3 regions of the Micrococcus sp. TA1 genome follow, and region 1 is predicted to be linked to each of the others. Evidence: riboswitches for the same ligand, from Rfam matches in the RefSeq annotation. Region 1 holds a riboswitch; each other region holds the start of a gene.
The links. A riboswitch is a leader RNA that binds a small molecule or an ion and turns the genes downstream of it on or off. The one in region 1 is predicted to bind S-adenosylmethionine.

Region 1 (4,236 bases):
GATTGTGGCTGGCCAGCACGCGCGCGTTGCGCCAGTGCCGGTCCAGGCGCCTCGACTGGCTCGTGGCCGAGGCCCCGCCCACCTCGAACAGCTGGGTCGCGGCGGCCAGCACGTTCTTCGCGATCACCTGCTGGGCCTGGTAGACGCGGACGTACAGGGCGTTGACGTCCTCCTCCGGCAGCACCTCGCCCCCGGCCTCGCGTTCGAGGATTCCTCCCAGGGCGGCGACCACCGCGTCGAGCGCCACGCGGGAGGCGAAGGCCGCCGAGGAGAGCTCACCGACCACCTGCAGCACCTGGGCGTCGTCACGGGGCAGTTCGGTCACCCCGTGACTGAAGGACCGGCGCCGGCCGCGTACGTAGTCCCCGGCGTCACGCACGATCGCCTCGGCGATGCCCGTCAGGGTCGCCAGGTGCAGGAACTGCCAGGACGCCTGGCCGGTGGCCACGCGGGTGCCGTCGTCCAGGCCGGAGGTGTAGACCTCCTCCGGGTCGACCGGGGTGTTGTCGAACACCGTGGTCCCCGAGGCCGTGAGCTGCTGGCCGAACCCGTCCCAGTCGTCCAGGAGCCGGACACCGGGGGCGTCCGCGGGCACGGTCGCGGCGATCTCCTCACCGCGGGCGTCGACCGCCGCCACGATGATCCAGTCCGCGTACAGGGACCCGGTCGAGTAGTACTTGGTGCCGTTGAGCCGCCAGGTGCCCTCGGCGTCCTGCACCAGCCGGGTGGTCCCCTCCCCCACCGCGTTGTTGACCTCGGTGATGGCGTTCCCGACGACGGCCCCCGCGCCCAGACGGCGCAGCCAGCGGTCCCGGAAGGCCGCGTCCGGGTGGCCCAGCACGTTCTCCTGGTTGATCAGGTGGGCACGCAGCGCCTGGGTCAGGTTGGAGTCCGCGGCGGCGAGCTCGACGATCAGCTCCGCGGACTGGGCGAAGCTCAGGCCGGCGCCGCCGTACTCCACCGGCACGCGCAACGAGGTGAAGCCGGCCTCGGCGAGGCGGCGCACGGCGTCGCGGTCGATGATCCGGTCCGCCTCCCGCGCGGCCGCGCTCGATGCGATGGACCGGAAGACCGGGTCCAGGCGCTCGCGGACCTGCACGAACCGCGCTGCGGACCGGTCGGCGGGGTGGTCCGCGGGCCGGCCGGGTGTCCCTGCCGTGGCCGGGGAACCGGCGAGCGGGGCGCGTCGTTCGGATGTCGTGGTCATCATGCTCCTTCGGTGGTGGATGCGGTGGGCGCTCCCGCGCCGGCGGCCGTGGCGCCGGCCCGCGGGTCGGAGTTGCGGGCGGTGGAGTGGAACGGCGGGACGGTGCCGTTGATCCGGTGGTCCCCGACCGCCTGGGTGCGGTAGATCAGCGGGGTGTGGCTGGCGACGGTGCGGGCGTTCAGCCAGTGCCGGTGCAGGTGCCGCGAGGCGTCCGTGGCGGAGGCGCCACCGGACTCGAAGATCTGGTTCGTGGCCTCGAGGATCAGCTCCGAGACCACGACGGTGGCCTCGGACAGGGCGACGTTGGCGCGGGTGTGGGCGTCCAGCACCACCGGGTCCTCGAGGTCCAGGTGGCCGCGCACGCTCCGGTAGGAGTCCTCGACGACGGCGGCGGCACCGGTCACGATGTGCCGGGCGGCGGAGACCTTGGCGGAGACGGAGCCGATGACCTGGTGGACCAGCGGGTCCTCGGCAGGGGTCTCGGCGGTGGCGTGGTCGTAGGTGCGCCGGCGAGCGCGCACGAAGTCCGTGATCGAGGACAGCGCGGCCACGCCGATGCCGGCCTGCGTGGCGGCCAGCACGACCCACAGCACCGCATAGGCCAGCACACCGGTGGGGACGTTGAACTCCTGGGTCCGGTGCGCACGCACGGGGACGTCGTCGAAGGTGGTGGTGCCGGAGGCGGTGAGTCGCTGTCCGAAGCCGTTCCAGTCATCGGTGCGCGTCACGCCCCGGTCCCTCGCGTCCACGATGGCGAAGATCGGTCCCTCGTCCTCGCGGCCGGGCCGGGTGGCCGTCACCAGCAGGTAGTCGGCGAAGACGGCCCCGGTGGAGTAGAACTTGTCCCCCGTGATCTCCGCGATCTCGGTGTCCCCGACCGCCGCGGCCGCCTGGGCGGTGTCCGGGTCCACGTCGACCCAGCGCACGGGACGCCTGCCCGCGGAGGGCGGCAACTCGACGAGGGCGTTGCCGAAGATCCTCCCCGCGGCCACCTCGGCGAGCCACCACTCCGACACTGCTCCCTGGGACTCGTTCTGGTGCTGCTCGGTGAACATGAAGTGCCCGTGCAGGGCCTGCGGCAGGTTCGAGTCCGCGGCGGCCAGGTCCACCAGCAGGCCGGTGAGCTGGGGAAGGCTGGCCCCGATCCCGCCGCGGTCGCGGGCGAGGCGGACCCGGGTGAATCCCGAGCCGCGCAGGTGCTCGATCGCGGCGAAGGCCAGTTCGTGGTCCTGCTCGCGCTGGTGGGCCCCTTCGGCGATGAGCCGGAAGACGGGGGCGAAGTGCTCGCTGAGCTGCGCGTCCGTGGGCGGTGTCCCGGCGGTGGCGGCCCTGAGCTCCTCGAAGCGGGGCAGTCCGGCCCGGGGGGCGTCACCGGGGACTGGGGTGTCCTGCGGGGTGGCGGTGTGGGTCACGAGGGAGCCTTTCGGTCATCCGTGGCACCCGGGGCCCGTGCGGGCCGCGCGGGGGATGCCCGGCCCGCGGCCGCGCGTGGTGTCCCCCGAGGTGGTGCCGTACTTGCCCGCAGCGGTCGCGTACGGGCCGAATCATCACCTGGAGCACCCCACTACGGAAGAGAGGGTTGCCGTCCGGCCAGCCAGGGCTTGACACCGGATCTCGTGATTCTGCAGCCACCGTAGGCGGCGGCCTGCGCCGGGCCAACCGTCGGGGTCATGTTTCGCCACCGCGGGTCACATAGCCCGCCCGTCCCGCTCGCGCACCCCGCGGATGACGCCCGATGACGCCATCAGGACATCGGCACCGGGTGACGTCGCCGGCACGGCATCCTCGTCACGGGGTGGGGCACGCCCCCCGGTGCGGGCGGTCCACCGCCCCTCGGTGGGCTCAGCCCGCCGCCGGGGCGCCGTCCCCGTCCTGCAGCGCCCGCAGGGTGTTCTTGCGGATCTTGCCGGTGGCGGTGCGCGGCAGCTCCTGCACGAACTCGACCCGGTCCGGGACCTTGAACCCGGCCAGGCCCTGCCGGCAGTGGGCCCGCAACTCGTCGGCGGTGACCTGCGCACCGGCCTCGGTCACCACGAACGCCACCGGGCGCTCACCCCACCGGTCGTCCTGGACACCCACCACGGCCACGTCGGAGACCTTCGGGTGGGCGTGCAGCACGCCCTCCACCTCGATGGAGGAGATGTTCTCCCCGCCGGAGATGATGATGTCCTTGGCCCGGTCCATCAGCTGGATGTAGCCGTCCGGGTACATCACCCCCAGGTCACCGGTGTGGTACCAGCCGCCCCGGAAGGCCTCCGCGGTGGCCTCGGGATTCTTGAAGTACTCCTTCATCACGCCGTTGCCGCGCAGCACCACCTCGCCGAGGGTCTCGCCGTCGGCGGGCACCCGGTTCAGGTCCGCGTCCATGACGGCCACCTCCCCGGCGTGCACCATGGGCACGCCCTGCCGGGCCATCAGCCGTGCCCGCTCGGCGGCGGGCAACCGCGCCCACGCCGGCTGCGGCTCGCAGATGGTGAACGGACCGTAGACCTCGGTCAGCCCGTAGACGTGCACGGGGGTGATGTTCAGCGACTCCAGCGCCTCGATGACCGACGGCGGCGGTGCGGCCCCCGCGGTGGTCATCCGCAGTTCCCGGTCCAGGGGGCGGGCGCGCTCGGACTCGTGGATCATGGCGCACACGATCGGCGCCCCGCACAGGTGGGTGATGCCCTCGTGGTCGAACGCGTCCCAGATGGCGTCCTGCCGCACGGCCCGCAGACAGACGTGGGTGCCCGCCGCGGACGTCACGGCCCACGGGGTGCACCAGCCGTTGCAGTGGAACATCGGCAGGGTCCACAGGTAGCGCGTGGCCCCGGTGTAGCCGTTGTGGAACACCGCGCCCTCGGCCGCCAGGTACGCGCCGCGGTGGGTGTAGAGCGCGCCCTTGGGCGGTCCGGTGGTGCCGGAGGTGTAGTTCAGGGTGATCGGTGCCTGCTCGTCCGCCACCCGCCAGGGCAGTTCGGGGCCGGCCGACCCCTGGGCGAGGAAGTCCTCGTAGGTGAGCGAGCCGGCGTCGGGGTCCACCGGGC
Region 2 (4,236 bases), on a different contig from region 1:
CGGCGTCTTCTCGCTCAAGCACGACTCCTTCGACGACCTCCCGGACGGTGCCAAGGTCTCCATCCCGGTGGACACCAGCAACAACGGCCGTGCGCTCAAGCTGATCGAGGAAGCCGGCCTGATCGAGCTGGATGCCTCGAAGCCGGTGACGCAGCTGTCCCAGCGTGACATCACGGCCAACCCGAAGAACCTCGAATTCATCGAGGTGGACCAGCAGTCGCTGGCGCAGACGCTTCCCGACGTCGACGCGGGCTTCGGCTTCATCCGCCTGATCGCCGAGGCCGGCCACGACGTGGACGAGACCGGGCTGATCCTCGAGGACGACCCCGAGGTGGAGCTGCCGTTCTCCGTGGTCGTCGCCGCCAAGCCCGAGTTCCGTGACACGGAGGCGGCACGCGTCCTCCAGGAGGCGTACCAGTCGGACGAGGTCGAGCAGTGGTACCAGGACTACCAGGGCGGAGTCGTGGAGTACACCGACGAGATCACCGTGGACAACTCACAGCAGATCTGGTCGGAATTCGCCACGCAGTGAACGACGCAGTGAACCGTCGCTTCCCCGCAGGTGTCCCGTTCCGTCCCGCCCACTGAGGAGCACACGATGACCCAGCCTTCCGGGGCCTCCCCAGGACGCCGAGGCGGCCGGCCCCGACTGATCGTCAACGCCTTCCTGATGAACACCACCAGCCACATCATGGGTGGGCAGTGGCGTCGACCGGAGGCGGAACAGCACCGTTTCAACGAGCTGTCACTGTGGACCGACCTTGCCCGCCGGTTGGAGGACGCGCGTTTCGACGCCCTGTTCTTCGCGGATGTCGTGGGTCTGTACGGGGACTACGACGGGGGATGGGACGGCCATGTCCGACGAGGCCTGCAAGTGCCGTCGAACGACCCGCTGGTCCTGCTGTCCGCGCTGGCGGGGGCGACGAGTGATATCGGCCTGGCCGCGACCTCATCCATCATCCAGTCCCATCCGTTCCAATTCGCCCGTCAACTCTCCACGCTGGATCACCTGTCCGATGGCCGCGCCGGGTGGAACATCGTCACCAGCGTGCTCGAGAACTCTCATCGCAACTTCGGCGCCACCGAGCTCGCCCGTCATGACGAGCGGTACGACTGGGCTGAGGAATACCTCGAGGCCGTCTACAAGCTCTGGGAGGGTTCCTGGGACGAGGGGGCGTTCCTGGCGGACAAGGACCAAGGGATGCTGGCGGACCCCGAGGGTGTTCACAAGATCCATCACCGCGGCGAGCGATACTCCATCGAGGGGCCGCACCTGAGTGCGCCCTCGAGCCAGCGGACGCCAGTGCTCTTCCAGGCTGGCGCCTCACCCCGCGGCCAGCAGTTCTGCGCCCGTCATGCCGAGGCCACGTTCACCCTGCTGCCCCACCCCAGGGCTGCAGGGGAGTACACCGCCCACGTGCGGAGACAGGCCGTGAGCCAGGGGCGCAAGGAACGGGACGTCGTGTTCATCCAGGGGTTCCACGTGGTGACGGGGAGTACCGAGGGAGAAGTCGCGCGCAGGCTGGCGGACCTCGATTCCACGATGGACGTGGACGCCTTGCTGGCGCACACCGGAGGCGGGCTCGGCATCGACTTCGGGGGGCGAGACCCGGACGAACCGCTGGCGGGCCTGGTGACCGAGGGCGGTCGTGGACAGCTGGAAGCCGTTCGGCGATTCGCCGATACGGACACGCCGACCGTCCGCGACTTCGCGCTGTTCCGGACGCGGGCCAACCTTCTGGCGGGCACACCGGAGCAGATCGCGGATGCCCTGGAGGACTGGCAGGACGCCGGCGTCGACGGCATCAACCTGGTCAACCACACCATTCCCGGCAGCTACGTGGAGTTCATCGAGGGCGTGTTGCCCGAGCTTCGGCGCCGGGGGCTGACGCAGGGGGAGTACACGCCCGGCACGCTGCGCCAGAAGCTCTACGGCCAGGGAGACCGCCTGCCCGAGCGCCACCCGGCCGCTCGTTACCGCGGTGCCTTCCGCGAGCATTCCGCCGCCGCGACAACACGTTCCCGGGCCCGGGCCACAGCCACAGGTGACGCCTGAGGGAGGTGTCCGACTTGGCCACCAAGGCACGCCAGTGGTCTGATGGAGACGCAACCATCCAGAGCGGCCGAGAGACCCGGATCGACGACGCCGCAGCAACCCGCCCTTGACAGGGGACCGGGTGCTACCGCCGGGACCGATGGGAGATTCCATGACCTCGACCGTGCACGTCACCACCTACCAGGACCTGGCCGGGCGGTTCGCCCCCGCCCTCCAGGACATCGCCCGCGGGGAACCGGCCCGGGAGGCCGGCCGTCACCTGCCCTTCGCCGCTCTCGAGCAGCTCCGTGCGGTGGGGATCGGCACGCTCACCGTCCCGGTGGAGGCCGGGGGCCCCGGTGCCGGGCAGGAGGACATGCTGCGCCTGCTGATGGACCTCGCCGCGGTGGACGCGAACACGGCGCACCTGGTCCGCAGCCACCTCAGCTTCGTCGAGCACGTCCTCGCCCAGCCGGACGAGGCCCTGCGCACGAGGTGGCTGGAACGGGTGGCGGACGGCGAACTGGCCGGCAGCGCGCTGTCCGAGGCCCGCGGGCCGGCGCTGGGCGAGATGGACACGACCGTCTCCCGGGACGAGGGCGGCCAGCTGCGGATCAGCGGCCGCAAGTACTACACCACCGGCAGCATCTTCGCCACGTGGACCCTGGCGACGGCCCGCCTCGACGACGCCGTTCCCCTGCCCGGGCGCCGTCGCGGCGGTTCCCGGCAGAACCTGGCGTCCGGCGCCTCCGGAGGCTCCCCGGGCTCCGCGCGGCTGGCGCTCGCCGTCGTGAGGGTCCGTCAACCGCGGACGCTCGTCAAGGACGACTGGGACGGGTTCGGCCAGCGGCTGACCGGTACCGGCACGGTCGAGTTCGACCGGGCCGGCGTCGAGGAGCTGCTGGCGCTGCCACCGGCCGACGGGCACGTGCCGCTGCACCACGAGGCCACCCTGATGGCCCTGCTCGCCGGGGTCGGGCGGGCCGCGCTGAGGGACGGGGTCGACCAGACGAAGCGCCGGCGCCGGTCACCGAACACCGCGGGCGGGCTCACCCCGCGGGAGGACGACCAGCTCCTGGGGATCATCGGCGAGCTGTCCGCCCAGCAGGCCACCGCCGAGGAACTGGTCCGTGCCGCCGGACGTGACCTGGACGCGGCACTGGCGCTCGCGGCCGCGGGGCGCGACACCCAGGGCGGGCGAGCCGCCGTCGGGGCGGACGCGGGCGATGACGGCGGCGACGACGGTGCTGCCGCCGAGGCCCTGCAACGCGCCGCCCTGACGGCCCATCGGGCGCACGTGATGGTGCCCCGGCTCGTCCTGGACACCTGCACGCGCATCTTCGACACCCTCGGCGCCTCCGCCACGAGCACCGAGCTGCAGCTGGACCGGCACTGGCGCAACGCACGGACCCTGGCCAGCCACGACCCGGCGGTCTTCATGGCCCGCATGGTGGGCGACTGGGAGGTCAACGGCACCGCGCCGGTGCCCTACCTGTCCACAGGCACGGCCTGAGGGGGCTTTCCGGACCTCGCGACGAGAATTTCCACGCCGGACCCATCCGGCCCGGCACCTGCTCCGAACACCAGACGTCAACGCTGGATCGACCAAGGAGCAGTCATGACCACGAACACCACGAAGAAGTCCGCGGCCGTCCTCGGCACCATTGCCCTCGCCCTGTCCCTCGCCGCCTGCGGCGCCGGAGGGGACGCAGGCGCGCAACCGGACCAGTCCACCGCCTCGGCGTCGATGTCCGCCTCGCCCTCGGCCTCCGCGAACACGTCCGGGGGCATGGAGGGCGGTGCGTCGGAGGACATGCCGATGCCGGCCTCCACCGGTGACCCGTTCGCCGACGCCCGGACCGCCGCGGCCCACATGCCCAAGACCGCCGAGACCCTGGCCACCGGATTCGCCACCGCGGCAGACGTGGGGGGAGACCCCTCCTCCGACGCGGCGACCGTGCGAGCCACCTTGACGGCACAACTGCAGGAGCACGTCTACCTGGCCGGGATGACGGTGGCCACGGCCTACGCCACCGAACTCGACAGCCCGGAGACCGAACTGGCCTCCGCCGCCCTGGACGAGAACTCCCAGGAGCTGGCAGCCACCATCGAGGCCGCCTCGGACGCGGAGACCTCGGAGGCGTTCCTGCAGCTGTGGCGCGAGCACATCGGCTACTTCGTGGACTACGCCGCGGCCGCCA
Region 3 (4,236 bases), on a different contig from region 1:
TCGGACGCGGACGGTCAGGTGATGCGTTTGTCGGTCGCGTGCACCAGGCGTGCTCCGCTGAACTGCACCAGGGACACGAGCGCCAGCATGATGACGATGGCCGCCATCATCACCTCGGTCTCGTACCGGTAGTAGCCGTAACGGATGGCGAAGTCGCCGATGCCACCGCCGCCGACGAGCCCGACCATGGCGGAGTACGAGATGAAGCTGACCGTGGTGATGGTGATCGATCCGATGATCGCCGGCCGGGCGTCGACCAGCAGGATGTTGCGGATGATCTGCCCGCGCGTGGCCCCCATGGCACGGGCAGCCTCGATGGCACCCCCGCCGAGCTGGGTCATGTTCTGCTCCACGAGCCGGGCGAAGTACGGAATGGCGTTGACGGTGAGGGGGACGATCGCCGCTGCCGTCCCCACCGTGGTGCCGACGAGCAACCGGGTGAGGGGGATGATGGCGATCAGCAGGATCAGGAACGGGAACGAACGCACGGCGTTGACCAGTCCCGAGACGATCCGGTGCGCCCGGGGCGACGGCGCGATGCCTGCCGGTGCCCGGGTGAAGAGCCAGATGCCCAGCGGCGTTCCGAGGACGACGGCCACGGGGATCGCCACGGCGATCATGACGAAGGTCTGGCCGAGGGCGAACGTGAGTTCCGGCAGGAGTTCGGTGACGCGCTCCACGTCAGTTCACCGCCCCTGCGGTGACAGCGTGAACGGAGTGCTGACGCCGTTCCCGGGAGGGCTCGCGGAGCTCCAGGGCCTCGGGCACCTCCGCCGACCGGTGGCGGTCCACGCTGATCCCCTCCGACACCAGGTAGCGCCCGATCGACGTGGTCGGGACGAAACGGCCCGAGGTCAGGTCGGGGACGGTGAAACGTTCCACGATCCGGCCGTCCTCCATCACGGAGACGTCGTCGGCGAGGGCCTTGATGACCTCCATCTCATGGGTCACGATGACCACCGTGATGCCGAGCCGGTGATTGATGTCCGCCAGGTACTGAAGCACGGTGGCAGTGGTGAAGGGGTCAAGCGCGGAGGTCGGCTCGTCGCACAGCAGGAGGTTCGGTTCGGTCGCCAGGGCTCGCGCGATGGCGACCCGCTGCTTCTGGCCTCCGGAGAGCTGTGCCGGATAGGAATCCGCCTTGTCGGCCAGGTCGACCAGGTCGAGCGCTTCCACCGCCCGGCGCCGGCGTTGCCGCCCGTCGGACAGTCCGGCGAACTTCAGGCTCAGTTCGACGTTGCCCAGCGCCGTGTGGTTGTTGACCAGGTTGAAGCCCTGGAAGATCATGCCGATCTGATGGCGGCGCTCGCGCAGGGCCTCGGCCGACAGCGCGGTCAGTTCGTCACCGTCCACCCAGACCTCGCCCGCGCTCGGACGTTCCAGGAGGTTGATGTTCCGCAGCAGGGTCGACTTCCCGGCACCCGAGAACCCGATGATGCCGTGGATGGAGCCGCGCTCGACCTCGAGGCTGACGTCGTCCACCGCCGTGAGGGACCGGCGCCGGGGCACCGACCCGGGTTCCGCAGCCGGACGATGCCGGGGCCACCAGGAACGCGGCCGGCCCGGGACGGACGTGTCGCGGCCCACCGGGAACGTGGTGGTGACATGGCGCAGGGAAATCACGAGGAATACCTCCATCGGTCCTGGCAGTAGCACCCTGTCCCCTGTCGGGCGGGTTGCTGCGGCGTCGTCGAGCCAGATCTCTCGGCCGCTCTGGATGGTTACGGATCCACTGTGGGGGTGGCTGGACGAGGCACGCCAACCGGACGTCATAAACCGACGCCTGCCCGTCCAGGAATGCGGTCGGCGACCGTCTGCGCCTCACGAAGCGCTTGTGTGACACCGCATGACGTCATCTCACGTCACGGGAGCCCGCAGCAGGTCACGCCGGAACCCATCCGCTGACCACCGTGTTTGCGGCAGGGCACCGGTGGCTGATTGACTGGACGCGCAACCATCCAGAGCGGCCGAGAGATCTGGCTCCGTGACGCCGCAGCAACCCTCCGCTTCACCGGGCAAGGGTGCTCATGCCAGAAGCGATGGAGAGTGATCACCATGACTGCCCTTGCCGAACTGAGCCCTGCCGGCCGCGCCCCCGCGCGGGCCCGGGGCGCCGCCACCGCCCCGGACGCACCGGAGAGCCTTGCGGTGGAGTTCCGCGGCGTCGGCCGCGCGTTCCCCACCGCCGAGGGCCCCCGGGCCGTGTTGCGGGACATCACCCTGACCGTGGAACCCGGCGAGGTGCTGGCCATCCTCGGCGCCTCCGGTTGCGGCAAGTCCACCCTGCTGCGGGCCGCCGGCGGACTGGACACCGGCAACTCCGGGGACATCCTCATCGGCGGCGAGCCGGTCACCGCCCATGACCCACGCACCGCCGTCGGCTTCCAGGAACCGCGCCTGATGCCCTGGCGCACCCTGCACCAGAACGTGGCCCTGGGCCTGCCGCACGGCACGGGCCGCAGCGAGGGCCGGAAGCGCGTGGACGAGCTGCTCGATCTCGTCGGGCTGGGCGCCCACGCCGATCACCGGCCCCGCGAGGTCTCCGGCGGCATGGCCCAGCGGACCTCGCTGGCCCGGGCACTGGCCCGGCGCCCCGGCGTGCTGCTGCTGGACGAACCGTTCGGCGCCCTCGACGCGCTGACCCGGCTGAAGATGCAGGACCTGCTCCTGGACATCCATGCCCGCACGGCCACCACCATCCTGCTGGTCACCCACGACGTGGACGAGGCACTGCAGCTGGCCGACCGCATCCTGCTGCTCGGCAAGGATCCCGGCGCCGCTGCCGGGGCCACCGCCCGCAAGGTCCTCACCGTGCCCGGGACACGTCCGCGCCCCCGCGGCTCAGCCGAGCTGGCCGCGCTGCGCTCGGAGCTGCTCGACGGCCTCGGCGTCGATGCCCACCGGCACTGACCGCTCCGGTGCCGCACCGGCGGCACCGCCCCGCCGACTCTGACCGGCACCCACGGTCCCCGGACCGCCCCCTGCTCGACCCTTCCGCCCCTCTTGTTCCACCCTCCCCGCCCCCGTGCGATCCCCTGTCCTGAAAGGCACCACCATGCGCTCCCGACTCACGCTCTCCGCCGCGGTCCTCGCCGTCTCCGCCCTCGCCCTCACCGGGTGCGTGGCCGGGGAGGGTTCGGGCGGTGACGCCGCCGAGGCCGGTGCCCCGGCTGGCGGTGCCGACACCCTGGACATCGACTTCGCCACCTACAACCCGCTCTCCCTGGTCATCAAGGAGAAGGGCTGGCTGGAGGAGGAGCTCTCCGACGAGGGCGTCACCGTCAACTGGGTCCAGTCCGCGGGGTCCAACAAGGCCAACGAGGCGCTGCGCGCAGAGGCCGTCGACGTCGGCTCCACCGCCGGCTCCGCGGCCCTGCTGGCCCGCGCCAACGGCACCGAGATCAAGACGATCGGCCTCTACTCCCAGCCGGAGTGGGCGGCCCTGGTCACCACCGCCGACTCGGGCATCACGGAGGTCACCGACCTGGTGGGCAAGAACGTGGCCGCCACCAAGGGCACGGACCCGTACTTCTTCCTCATCCAGGCCCTCGAGGAGGCCGGAGTGGACCCGTCCGAGGTCACCGTGCAGAACCTGCAGCACGCCGACGGCAACTCCGCCCTGGCCAACGGCTCCGTGGACGCCTGGTCCGGACTGGACCCGATCATGGCCGGCGCCGAGGCCGAGGGCGCCGAGCTGTTCTACCGCAACGTGGACTTCAACACGTACGGCTTCCTCAACGCCACCGAGTCCTTCCTCGAGGAGTCCCCCGAGCTGGCCCAGGCCGTGCTGGACGTCTACGAGAAGGCGCGCGCCTGGGCGCTGGAGAACCCCGAGGAGACCGCCGCGATCCTCGCCGAGGTCGCCGGCCTCGAGGAGGACGTGGCCACCACCGTCATCCAGGAGCGCTCCAACCTGGACGTGGACCCGGTCCCCGGGCAGGCCCAGCTCGACGTGCTCGAGAGGGTCGGCCCCATCCTGGTGGAGACCGGTGACGTCGCCAGCCAGGAGAACGTGGACGCCGCGCTGGCCGAGCTGCTCGAGCCCTCCTACGCCGAGAAGGCCACGCAGTGAGTACCCCCGCGTCCCCGAACACCGTCACCCCGGCCTCGGCCCCGGCGGACCTGGCCGCGGGCGAACGGAACCGGCGTGCGGCACCGGCCGGTTCCGGCCCCGGGACGCCGCGCGCCCGCGGAGCCCTGGGCACCGCGGCCGGCCGCGCCGCCGTCGGCCTCCTG

Region 2: linked by a shared signal. The riboswitch ahead of GGQ69_RS13775 (acyl-CoA dehydrogenase family protein) and the one ahead of GGQ69_RS15435 (acyl-CoA dehydrogenase) in region 1 are both predicted to bind S-adenosylmethionine.
Region 3: linked by a shared signal. The riboswitch ahead of GGQ69_RS13795 (methionine ABC transporter ATP-binding protein) and the one ahead of GGQ69_RS15435 (acyl-CoA dehydrogenase) in region 1 are both predicted to bind S-adenosylmethionine.

The regions. Positions count from the first base shown of each region.
Region 1 covers NZ_JACHNW010000006.1:11,324-15,559, forward strand. Annotated here, with positions in the region: gene GGQ69_RS15430 (acyl-CoA dehydrogenase family protein) at 1-1,210, opposite strand, end outside; gene GGQ69_RS15435 (acyl-CoA dehydrogenase) at 1,207-2,619, opposite strand; SAM riboswitch class IV at 2,714-2,829, opposite strand; gene GGQ69_RS15440 (AMP-binding protein) at 3,050-4,236, opposite strand, start outside.
Region 2 covers NZ_JACHNW010000003.1:6,131-10,366, reverse strand. Annotated here, with positions in the region: gene GGQ69_RS13785 (MetQ/NlpA family ABC transporter substrate-binding protein) at 1-532, shown strand, start outside; gene GGQ69_RS13780 (NtaA/DmoA family FMN-dependent monooxygenase) at 599-2,056, shown strand; SAM riboswitch class I at 2,108-2,202, shown strand; gene GGQ69_RS13775 (acyl-CoA dehydrogenase family protein) at 2,208-3,548, shown strand; gene GGQ69_RS13770 (hypothetical protein) at 3,654-4,236, shown strand, end outside.
Region 3 covers NZ_JACHNW010000003.1:10,946-15,181, forward strand. Annotated here, with positions in the region: gene GGQ69_RS13790 (methionine ABC transporter permease) at 15-680, opposite strand; gene GGQ69_RS13795 (methionine ABC transporter ATP-binding protein) at 682-1,638, opposite strand; SAM riboswitch class I at 1,632-1,724, opposite strand; SAM riboswitch class I at 1,952-2,046, shown strand; gene GGQ69_RS13800 (ABC transporter ATP-binding protein) at 2,056-2,910, shown strand; gene GGQ69_RS13805 (aliphatic sulfonate ABC transporter substrate-binding protein) at 3,056-4,072, shown strand; gene GGQ69_RS13810 (ABC transporter permease) at 4,069-4,236, shown strand, end outside.